Regions from separate parts of the Pseudomonas sp. GD03842 genome, predicted to be linked through region 2. Evidence: predicted binding sites of a transcription regulator. Region 2 holds the regulator's gene; the other holds the start of a gene.

Evidence for each region. Region 2 encodes sigma-54, which starts transcription at its own class of promoters, with help from an activator protein. Its sites were predicted from a motif close to ANTGGCATNNANNTTGCTNT; they were not measured.
Region 1: a site for sigma-54 is predicted at 1,888-1,907, ahead of flgB (flagellar basal body rod protein FlgB). Genes of this name have one in related genera too.

The regions. Positions count from the first base shown of each region.
Region 1 is NZ_JAOCEA010000019.1:3,124-9,048, forward strand. Features, by position in the region: gene N5D61_RS22635 (chemotaxis protein CheV) at 1-814, shown strand, start outside; gene cheR (protein-glutamate O-methyltransferase CheR) at 856-1,683, shown strand; gene flgB (flagellar basal body rod protein FlgB) at 1,956-2,363, shown strand; gene flgC (flagellar basal body rod protein FlgC) at 2,367-2,810, shown strand; gene flgD (flagellar hook assembly protein FlgD) at 2,826-3,521, shown strand; gene flgE (flagellar hook protein FlgE) at 3,550-4,875, shown strand; gene N5D61_RS22665 (flagellar hook protein FlgE) at 5,159-5,925, shown strand, end outside.
Region 2 is NZ_JAOCEA010000004.1:214,400-220,324, forward strand. Features, by position in the region: gene N5D61_RS08065 (diguanylate cyclase) at 1-9, opposite strand, end outside; gene N5D61_RS08070 (HPr family phosphocarrier protein) at 293-565, opposite strand; gene rapZ (RNase adapter RapZ) at 582-1,439, opposite strand; gene ptsN (PTS IIA-like nitrogen regulatory protein PtsN) at 1,442-1,906, opposite strand; gene raiA (ribosome-associated translation inhibitor RaiA) at 1,919-2,227, opposite strand; gene N5D61_RS08090 (RNA polymerase factor sigma-54) at 2,303-3,805, opposite strand; gene lptB (LPS export ABC transporter ATP-binding protein) at 3,991-4,716, opposite strand; gene lptA (lipopolysaccharide transport periplasmic protein LptA) at 4,716-5,264, opposite strand; gene lptC (LPS export ABC transporter periplasmic protein LptC) at 5,251-5,823, opposite strand; gene N5D61_RS08110 (HAD family hydrolase) at 5,834-5,925, opposite strand, start outside.

The DNA.
Region 1 (5,925 bases), on a different contig from region 2:
AAAAGAGGTGCTTCAGTGCCCGAAACTTACCCTCATGCCCAAGTCCAGTCCGATTGTGCGCGGAGTGGCGAACATCCGGGGCGGAACCATTCCGATCCTCGATCTGGCGCTGGCCACCGGCTCGAAGGCGCTGAGCAACATCGATAATGCGTTTGTGATCATTACCGAATACAACACCAAGATTCAGGGTTTCCTGGTGCATTCGGTCGAACGCATCGTGAACATGAACTGGGAAGCCATTCATCCACCGCCCAAGGGTACCGGTCGCGATCACTACCTCACGGCGGTGACCCGGATCGATAACCAGTTGGTGGAAATCATCGACGTGGAGAAGATCCTCGCCGAAGTGGCGCCGGTCTCGGAAAATATCTCCGCAGGTGTGGTGAGTGCAGAGGTCCAGCATAAGGCGCTGTCCCTGCGGGTGCTGACCGTGGACGACTCCTCGGTGGCGCGGAAACAGGTCACGCGCTGCCTGGAAACCGTGGGTGTCGAAGTGACGGCGTTGAATGACGGTCGTCAGGCACTCGATTACCTGCGCAAACTGGTGGACGAGGGTAAAAAGCCCGAAGAAGAATTCCTGATGATGATCTCCGACATTGAAATGCCGGAGATGGATGGCTACACCTTGACCGCCGAAATTCGCAGCGACCCGCGTATGCAGAAGCTTCACATCGTGCTGCACACGTCGCTGTCGGGCGTGTTCAACCAGGCGATGGTCAAGAAGGTGGGCGCCGACGATTTTCTGGCCAAGTTCCGGCCGGACGATCTTGCGGCTAGAGTGGTAGATCGTATCAGGGCGGCGGACATCAGCTGAGGAAACGCTTCCTCGGCTGTTCACATGATTTGAGAGGCGGCATGTCTACAGGTAATTTGGATTTTGAGCAGTTCCGGGGCTTCCTGGAAAAGGCCTGTGGCATTTTGCTGGGTGAAAACAAGCAATATCTGGTCTCCAGCCGCCTGAACAAGCTGATGGAGCAGCAGGGCATCAAGTCCTTGGGCGAACTGATCCAGCGCATTCAGAGCCAGCCGCGCAGTGGCCTGCGTGAGCAGGTGGTGGATGCGATGACCACCAACGAAACCCTGTGGTTCCGAGACACCTATCCGTTCGAGGTGCTCAAGAGCAAGGTGTTGCCGGAGCAGCTCAAGGCCAGTCCGGGCCTGCGTCCGCGGATCTGGTCGGCAGCCTGCTCTTCGGGGCAGGAGCCGTACTCGTTGTCGATGTCGATCGATGAGTTCGAGCGCAGCAACCCTGGCTTGTTGAAAGCCGGCGCGCAGATTGTGGCGACGGACCTGTCCGGCAGCATGCTCAATAACTGTAAGACAGGGGAGTACGACAGCCTTGCGATCGGCCGGGGCCTGTCGCCCGATCGGTTGCAGCGCTATTTCGATCAGAAAACGCCCGGACGCTGGACGGTCAAGGCGCCGATCAAGAGTCGCGTGGAGTTCCGCTCGTTCAACCTGCTGGACAGCTATGCGGCGCTGGGCAAGTTCGACATCGTGTTTTGTCGGAACGTGTTGATCTATTTCTCCGCCGAGGTCAAGAAGGACATCCTGCTGCGCATTCACGCCACGTTGAAGCCAGGGGGCTACCTGTTCCTCGGGGCATCGGAGGCGTTGAACGGCCTGCCGGATCATTATCAGATGGTGCAATGCAGCCCTGGGATCATTTACCAGGCTAAGTGAAGCGCACGACGAGCTACCGAAAACCCGGCCGGATTGCCGGGTTTTTTATGCGCGCGGAATGCAGGCATCAGGCGTTCGACAACCGGCAAAAAATCGGCGCGGGCATTGCCGCTTTGCCCATGCACAGCGGTAATCGCTTGCCGCTTTTCTGGCATATCAGGTTGCCACCCACCCCAAACGCCAGCAAATACGGTGCATCGCCGAGTTGGCACGGCCCTTGCTCAACGACTTGCAGTCACGAACATCTGGTCAACCGATAAAGGTTTCCCGACATGAGCATCAGCTTCGAAAACGCACTGGGCATTCACGAGAAGGCGCTGAATTTCCGCGCCCAACGTGCCGAGGTGCTGGCCAACAACATCACCAACGCCGACACGCCGAACTACAAGGCGCGCGACCTGGATTTCTCCAAGGTGCTGGCCGCCGAAAGCGACAAGGCCAAGAACGGTACCTTTGCGCTGAATGTCACCAACGCCCACCACATCGAGGCGCAAGGGATGGACACCGGCGAAGCGAGCTTGCTGTACCGCACGCCCTCGCAGCCGTCGCTGGACCAGAACACCGTCGATGCTCAGGTGGAGAACGCCAACTACGCCGAGAACGCCGTCGGTTTCCAGGCCAGCTTCACCTTGCTCAACAGTAAGTTCAAAGGGCTGGTTTCGGCCCTGCGCGGAGAATAATTCATGTCCCTGTCCAGTGTTTTCAATATTGCCGGTAGTGGCATGAGTGCCCAGAACACTCGCCTGAACACCGTCGCCAGTAACATCGCCAACGCCGAAACGGTCTCCTCCAGCTTGGACAAGACCTACCGCGCGCGGCACCCGGTGTTCGCCACTGTGTTCCAGGGCCAACAAGCCGGTGGCAGTGCTTCGCTGTTCGAAGAGCAGGGCCAGGCCGGCACCGGGGTACAAGTGGCGGGCATCATCGAAGACCCTTCCAACCTGGAAGCGCGTTACGAGCCCAATCACCCGGCCGCTGACAAGAACGGCTATGTCTATTACCCGAACGTCAACGTGGTCAATGAGATGGCCGACATGATCTCGGCCAGCCGTTCGTTCCAGACCAACGCGGAAATCATGAACACCGCCAAAACAATGATGCAGAAGGTCCTGACCCTGGGTCAGTGATAAGGGGCGCATGCAATGACCGTTACCAACGACACCAGCGCCAGCGACTACATCAAGTCGCTGCAGAAGCCCACGTCGGACAAGACGGGCGACAGCACCACAGGTGCCAACAGCCTGGGCAAAGACGCGTTTCTGCAATTGCTGGTGACCCAGATGCAGAACCAGAACCCGCTCGATCCACAGGACAACAGCCAGTTCGTCGCGCAGCTGGCGCAGTTCAGCAGTCTGGAATCCATCCAGAACCTGAACACCTCGGTCGATGCGATCGGCGGCATGTATCAGTCCTCGCAAGCGTTGCAGGCCTCGTCCCTCGTGGGCCGCTCGGTGATCGTCGACGGCGGATCGACCCACGTCGACACCGCCAAAGAAATGACCGGCCAGGTCGTGCTGCCTTCGACCAGTACCCTGACCACCGTCAGCGTCTACGACAGTACGGGCAGCGTGGTGCGCACCATCGATCTGGGCGAGCAGAAGGCGGGCAAGGCCAGCTTTACCTGGGATGGCAAGGACGAGGCCGGCAATACTCTGGCATCGGGCAACTACAGCTTCAAGGCGCAAGGCACCCTGGACGGCACCAAGACGGGCTTGACCACCTACCTGCCCGCGACGGTGACCAGTGTCACCATGGGCTCGGCAGGCAGCGCAATGACTCTCAATCTGGCCGACGGCACCAACATTGCCTTGTCCAAAGTTCAACAAATCGGGATCTAGAGCCGACTCGACGGCGCAGGAGTGAAGTATGTCTTTCAATATCGGTCTGAGTGGGCTCTACGCAGCGAACAAAAGCCTCGACGTCGCGGGCAACAACATTGCCAACGTCGCGACGGTCGGCTTCAAGGCGTCCCGCGCGGAATTCGCTGACCAATACGCCCAATCCATCCGTGGTACCTCGGGCGGTACCAACGTCGGCAGCGGCGTGTACACCGCTGCGGTGACCCAGCAATTTACGCAGGGCACCCTGACCACGGGCACCGGGCGCGACCTGGACCTGGCCATCAACGGCAACGGCTTCTTCCAGCTGAGCAACAATGGCGAGAAGCTGTACACCCGCGCCGGTAATTTCCATACCGACAGCGCTGGCAACATCATCGACAACAACGGCAACAACCTGCAGGGCTACGGCGTCGATGCCAACGGCAACGTGATGACCGGTGTGCTGACCAACCTGCGGGTCGATACCTCGAACATGCCGCCGAAAGCGACCGGTGACATCAACATCAAATCGAACCTGGATTCCTCCAAGCCCATTTCGACGGGCGCGGCGTTCGATCCGGCCGACACCACCACCTACACGTCGACGTTCAGCACCCCGATCTACGACAGTCAGGGTAACGAGCACACGCTGTCGCAGTATTTCCGCAAGACCGACACCAACTCCTGGACCATGTACACGTTGATCGATGGTCGCAACATGCAGGACCCGGTCACTGAGCCGGCGGTCGAGGCAGACCAGACTCAGCTGAAGTTCGATTCGGCTGGCAACCTGATCACCAGCCCGGCACCGACCTCGACTTCTGGCGTGGTTGTGAACGCGGACGGCACCTTCACCCTCCACGGCTGGGTACCGGCGCAGAGCAAGACGGTCGGTTCGACCACCACTTGGGTGGCCAACGGTGCCTCTTCCAAGGAAATGAAACTGGACATGCTGGCCACCTCGCAGACCAACGCTGCTGGCGGCGCGATCTCCAAGACCCAGGACGGTAACTACACCGGCCAGATCAGCGCGATGAACGTGGACTCCAGTGGCAACCTGTTCGCCAACTACACCAACGGGCAGTCCAAAGTGATCGGTCAAGTGGCGCTGACCACATTCGCCAACGCCCAGGGCCTGGCCCCGGCTGGTGGCACCATGTGGCGTCAAACCTATGCGTCGGGCATCCCGGTCACGGGTGCGCCGGAGTCGGGTACGCTGGGCAGCATTACCGGATCGGCGCTGGAAGAATCCAACGTTGACCTGACCGGCGAACTGGTTCAACTGATCAAGGCGCAAAGTAACTATCAGGCGAACGCAAAAACGATTTCGACCGAGAGCACCATCCTGCAGACGACCATCCAGATGACCTGATCACGGTCCTTTGAACAGGCTTCACCCTGAGCCCCTCTTTCGAGGGGCTTTTTCATTCGTGCAGCCCACACTCCGCACGCCTGGCGACGATCTTCCCCACCGAAAAAACATCAAGAGCCGTCCCACCCCCGACCCAGAAATTTCCCACTCCCGTGTTTGCGATGATCGAACGCGCTGACAAATGAATGTCGTCGGATCGAACAACACCCGAGCGCATTCCTTTGCCCGCGAATAAATCCATGCATTGACGCAAGTGTCGTCGCTGACGACTCAGGGAGTGTTCATGTCATTCAATATTGCGGTTGCCGGGTTGAATGCAGCCCATAAACGAATGGAAGTGGCGGGCAACAACATCGCCAACGTCGGTACAACAGGCTTTAAATCCTCTCGGGCGGAGTTCTCTGCCGTCTATTCCTCATCGATGCTTGGCAGCGGCAATGCCGTCGGTGATGGGGTGCGTCTGGCCAATGTTTCGCAGAACTTCAAGGCAGGCGGCGTGATGTCCGATACGGGACGAGCGTTGGACATGCGGATTCAGGGGAAGGGTTTTTTCGTCATGAGTGACAACGGCGCGATCAGTTATGGGCGTTCTGGCGCATTTCTCAAGGACGCCGAAAACTACATCGTGGACGCCCAAGGCAGCCGGTTGCAGGGGTATGCGGTGACCGCTGACGGCGAGGTGATTCGGGGTGTGCGTACCGATCTTCAGATCGACAATGCCAACTTGGCGCCCAAGGCCACCAGCAAGGTGGAGCAGACAATCAACCTGGATTCCGCCGAAGCGTCGCTGGCGGCTGTCCCGACTTTCAACGTGAACGACCCGCGTACCTGGACGCGCATGACGACCCAGACCATTCAGGACGCGGGGGTACCGGAGGTGAAGGAGGTCAAGGGCAAGGATGCGAAAGGCAACGAGGTGATCGCGGTTGCGCCCAGGGCTGCAGTGCCGCCGCAGGACCACGAGCTGACGCAGTATTTCGTCAAGCTCGACGATAACAACTGGACGTCCTACCTCCTGATTGATGGCGTGAACCCGCTCGATCCGTCGAC
Region 2 (5,925 bases):
CAGTGTCATCGATTAGCTCTTTGGGGAGGACACCTGGAATATGCTCCGCCCGAGTCTGGAGTCGAGCTGTTGCTCAGGCCTGCCAAGATCGAGCTGGGCGATGAGCGACGAGGTGTTTCAAAGCGATGAATTAAAGATCCACCACTTTGAATGATCAAGTATAGGGATCCCAATTTGGCGAATTGATGTGCGAAGGTATGCGGTGGGACACATTCAGACGATGAAGAATCGGCAATAGTGCAGGTTTCAAAGCGTCAAGCGGGGAGGGCGAACAGCTCAAGGGCCACTGGTGTCACTCACCCTCATCGAACCTGTTGTTGATAAGCTCGATCAGGCCCTCCAGGGCAGCCTGCTCGTCTTGTCCCTCGGTCAAAAGGTGAATCTCGGTGCCTTTCCCCGCAGCGAGCATCATGACGGCCATGATGCTTTTGCCGTCGACCATGCTGTCGGGAGAACGGCCGACACGGATCTGGCAGGGATACTTGCCGGCAACGCCGACGAATTTGGCGGCAGCCCGGGCATGCAAGCCCAGCTTGTTGATGATGGTGATTTGGTGAGCGGGCATCGCGTGAAGGGTCCTTTCAGCTGAGGTCGCGGTGGCGGACCTGAACATTCTTGAGCGATTGCTGCAGCACCTGGCCGAGACGTTCGGTCAGGTAGACGGAGCGGTGGTGCCCGCCGGTGCAGCCAATGGCAATGGTGACGTAAGCTCGATTGCTGGCGGCGAAGCGCGGCAACCATTTGGTCAGATAGGAAGCGATGTCCTGAAACATCTCTTCGACGTCGGGTTGGGCTGCAAGGTAGTCGGCAACCGGCTGATCGAGCCCGGATTGCTCGCGCAGTTCGGGTTTCCAGTAGGGATTGGGCAAGCAGCGCACATCGAACACCAAGTCGGCGTCGACCGGCATTCCCCGCTTGAATCCGAACGACTCGATCAGGAAAGCCGTGCCGGGCTCAGGTTTGTTCAGCAGTCGCAACTTCAAAGTGTCGCGCAGCTGATACAGGTTCAGGTGAGTCGTGTCGATGGTCAGGTCGGCGAGGTCGATGATCGGCCCTAGCAGCGTTTTTTCGTCGCGGATGGCCTCGGCCAACGAGCGTGTCGCGTTACTCAGGGGGTGACGGCGACGGGTTTCGGAAAAGCGTTTGAGAAGGGTGGATTCTTCAGCGTCCAGAAACAGCACGTCGCAGCGAATATGTCGGCCACGGACCTCTTCGAGCATGCGCGGGAAGCGGGTCAAATGGCTCGGCAGGTTGCGCGCGTCTATGGAGACCGCGAGCAGCGGTTCGGCCAGTTCAGTGTTGATCAATGCGCGTTCGGCGAGCTCGGGCAGCAGCCCGGCCGGCAGATTGTCGACGCAGTAGAAGCCGCTGTCTTCAAGAACATCGAGGGCCGTACTCTTGCCAGAGCCGGAGCGACCGCTGACGATGATCATGCGCATGATCAGTGGCCGTTCTGGACGTGGAGCACAACGTTGTAGAGCTCATCGCTACTTTTGGCCGCGCGCAGGCTGGCGCGGACGTCGGCGCGATCGAGCATGCTGGCGATCTGGCGCAGCAGCTCCAGATGAGCATCGGTTGCCGCTTCGGGCACGAGCAGGACGAAAAGCAGGTCTACAGGCGCGCCGTCGATGGCATCGAAGTCAACAGGCCGCTCCAGATGGAGCACCGCGCTGACCGGCGCACTGCATCCCTTGAGCCGACAGTGCGGAATGGCGATGCCGTTTCCGAAACCGGTCGAGCCCAGTTTTTCGCGGGCAATGAGGCTTTCGTACACAGTTTCCCAGTCGAACTCGGGCACTTGCTGCCCGATCAGTCTGGCGATCTGTTCCAGTACGGCTTTTTTACTGCCGCCTGGCACGTTCACCAAGGAACGGCCAGGGGTCAGGATGTTTTCAAGTCGGATCATGGATGGGGAGTATCAGCGAGCTGCCGCACCCTTGAGGATGCTTTGCTGCTTTTCCTTATGCTTGAGCAATTGTCTGTCGAGCTTGTCCGTGAGCAGGTCGATCGCCGCGTACATGTCGTCATGTTCCGCAATGGCAACCACCTCTCCACCAGGGATATGCAAGGTGGCCTCGATCTTCTGTTTGAGCTTCTCGACGGCCATCGTCACCTGCACGTTCGTAATCTTGTCAAAGTGCCCTTCGAGCTTCTTCAGCTTCAGCTCGACGTACTCGCGCAGAGGCTTGGTGACTTCCAGTTGGTGTCCACTGATGTTGACTTGCATACAGCTTCTCCTTCGTTGCCAGTGCATTAAGAGGCAGGCTTGGATGCCTGCCACTGGAACGCTGTGGCTGTGGCGTTACATCAGTCGCTTACGTTCGCTCGAAGGCGCTATCCCGAGAGATTCGCGATACTTGGCGACGGTGCGACGCGCCACTTGAATGCCTTGTGCCTCCAGTAAACCAGCGATCTTGCTGTCGCTCAACGGCTTTTTCTGATTTTCCGCGGCAACCAGTTTCTTGATGATCGCGCGGATCGCCGTGGACGAGCATTCACCGCCTTCGGAGGTGCTGACGTGACTGGAAAAGAAGTACTTCAGTTCATAGATGCCACGGGGCGTGTGCATGAATTTCTGCGTGGTCACGCGTGAAATCGTCGATTCGTGCATGCCCACCGCTTCTGCGATGTCATGCAGCACCAAGGGTTTCATTGCCTCGTCGCCGTATTCCAGGAAACCCCTCTGATGCTCGACGATCTGGGTCGCCACTTTCATGAGGGTCTCGTTCCGGCTTTGCAGGCTCTTGATGAACCAGCGCGCTTCCTGCAACTGATTGCGCATGAAGGTGTTGTCCGCACTGGTGTCGGCGCGACGCACGAAACCGGCGTACTGAGGATTCACCCGCAGGCGCGGCACTGCCTCCTGGTTGAGTTCGACCAGCCAACGTTCGTTGTCCTTGCGCACGATGACGTCCGGCACGACGTATTCGGCTTCGGTCGACTCGATCTGCGAGCCGGGGCGGGGATTGAGGCTCTGAACCAGCTCGATGACCTGACGCAGGTCGTCTTCCTTGATTTTCATCCGGCGCATCAATTGCGCGTAATCGCGGCTGCCCAGCAAATCGATGTAGTCGCTGACCAGTCGCTGGGCTTCGGCCAACCACTTGGTCTTCACCGGAAGCTGGCGCAATTGCAGCAGCAGGCATTCGCTCAGCGTCCTAGCACCGACGCCAGCCGGTTCGAACTGCTGGATGCGGTGCAGGACGGCTTCGATTTCGTCCAGTTCGATGTCGAGTTCTGGATCGAATGCGTCGAGCAATTCCTCCAGCGACTCGTCCAGATATCCCTGGTTGTTGATGCAGTCGATCAGCGTGACGGCAATCAGGCGGTCGGTGTCGGACATGGGCGCCAGGTTCAACTGCCAGAGCAGATGGCTTTGCAGGCTCTCACCCGCCGAGGTGCGGGTGGTGAAGTCCCACTCATCGTCATCGTTGCTTGGCAGGCTGCTGGCGCTGGTCTGGTAGATGTCTTCCCACGCCGTATCGACGGGCAGTTCGTTGGGAATGCGTTCGCTGTCGCCCCATTCGCCGTCTTCGAGATTGTCGACCGTGGTGGTCGAAGATTCCTGGTATGTCGGTTCTTGAACGTCGGCAGCTGGCTTGGCTTCGACGTTATCGGCCATGGGATCAGCGTTGTCGAAATCGTCGCCTTCTTCCTGGCGTTCCAGCATGGGGTTGGATTCCAATGCCTCCTGGATTTCCTGTTGAAGATCCAGCGTCGACAATTGGAGCAAGCGGATGGCCTGTTGCAGCTGCGGCGTCATCGTCAGCTGCTGGCCCATTCTCAAGACTAGCGAAGGTTTCATGGCAGGGGCTTAATACCTTATTCGCCGGCGCGCTCGCGCCATCCACTACGAGGCGCCGAGGCGCCAAACTAAGCAAATTATATGCCTGAAAGCGGCTCGTTTGCCTAGAGTGTGATGGCAGTTAATGCGAGGTTGGCGATGAGCCGCATGCTGCGTTCACTCGCCACCCGCTCGTCATCGGCCTTTTAAAGGCGGAACTCGTGGCCGAGGTACACTTCCTTCACCAATTGGTTGGCAAGGATCGTTTCGGCATCACCCTCTGCGATGAGCTGCCCATCGTTAACGATGTAGGCTGTTTCGCAGATATCGAGCGTTTCACGGACATTGTGATCAGTGATCAGAACGCCGATGCCTTTCGCTTTCAGGTGGTGGATGATCTGCTTGATGTCGCCAACGGAGATAGGGTCGACACCGGCGAAAGGTTCGTCCAGCAGGATGAACTTGGGGGAGGTGGCCAAGGCCCGTGCAATTTCCACACGGCGGCGCTCACCACCCGACAGGCTCATGCCCAGGTTGTCGCGGATGTGGGTGATGTGAAATTCCTGGAGCAGGCTTTCCAGCTCCTTGCGACGCCCGGCGCGGTCGAGGTCCTTGCGGGTCTCGAGGATGGCCATGATGTTGTCCGAGACCGACAGCTTGCGGAAGATCGAGGCTTCCTGCGGCAGATAGCCAATACCGGCGCGGGCGCGACCGTGCATGGGCTGATGGCTCACATCCTGATCGTCGATCAGCACGCGGCCCTGATCGGCCTGCACCAGGCCGACGATCATGTAGAAGCAGGTCGTCTTGCCTGCGCCGTTCGGCCCCAGGAGGCCAACGATCTGGCCGCTGTCGATGGACAGGCTGACGTCACGGACGACCTGGCGAGCCTTGTAGGACTTGGCCAGGTGTTGGGCTTTCAGCGTTGCCATTACTGGGCCTTCTGCTGGTCGGTTTTCTTTTTCGGCTGGATCACCATGTCGACGCGAGGGCGCGATTCGGTGACCTTGCTGCCGTTGGCGCGGCCGGCGCTCGCCAGCTTGCGCACGGTGTCATAGACAATCTTCTCGCCCTGGGTGGTGTTGTTGTCCTTGTCGACAACCTTGGCCTTGTCGATCAGCACGACCCGGTTTTGCGGAGCATGGTACTGAATCGTTACGCCCCAGCCCTGAACGGGTTTCGGATCACCTGCCGTCTGCAGCTGTTCGAAATACGCAAGGTTACCCACGGAAGTCACGACGTCGATGTCGCCCGCCGGAGTGCGCGTCATGGTCACCTTGTTGCCGGTGACCTTCATCGAGCCTTGGGTAATGATCACATTCCCGGTGTAGGTGGCGATGCCTTGTTTATCATCCAGCTGGGCGTCGTCGGCCTGGATACGGATAGGCTGATCCTGATCGTTCGGCAGAGCCCAGGCGCTCACGCTTCCCAGTGCTGCGCCCAAGCCGAGCAAAATAGGGAGGGTTTTAAGGAGCCTCATACTGTCCTCTTGCATTCGATAGCAGGTGAATCCTGCTTTCTTTTAGATAGGCCTTCATACCCGTACCGGTGCTCACGCCGTTAAATCCGTCGATTCTAACGGGTTGCGCGGTTTCCGCATATTGCTTCTGAGGGAAGACGGTCATGCGGGTGCTGGTGATGATCGTGGTGCGGTTCTTTTCGTCGGTGCGGTTGATGCGCACATCGTCGATCAGCTCGACGTGGTCGCCGCCAGGTGAGACTTCAGCGCGCACGCTTTTCACATGCCACGGAAATTCCGTTCCGCGGTACATCGCCAGGACAGGCGTCGTCATCAGTGTCACGTCTGTGGCCTTGAGGTGCTCCACCTTGTCCGCCGTCAGGTCGTACTGGACCGAGCCGTCTTCCAGGTACTGGATGCTGTGGGCGTTCGTCGCATAGTAGTCGATCGCGCTTTCGTCCACGGCCGGCTTGGGTTGGTCCATGAAGCTTTCCGGGCTGATGTTCCAGTAGCCCGCCGCTGCAAGCAGTGCGGCAAGGACACCGAATGTCAGAAATGTACGAATCCGTTTACTCAGCATAATTGCACTTCTATAAGTAGGCGGCGTGGGCCGCTTCGAGGTTGCCCTGAGCGCTCAGGATCAACTCGCAGAATTCCCGGGCAGCGCCTTCGCCGCCGCGTG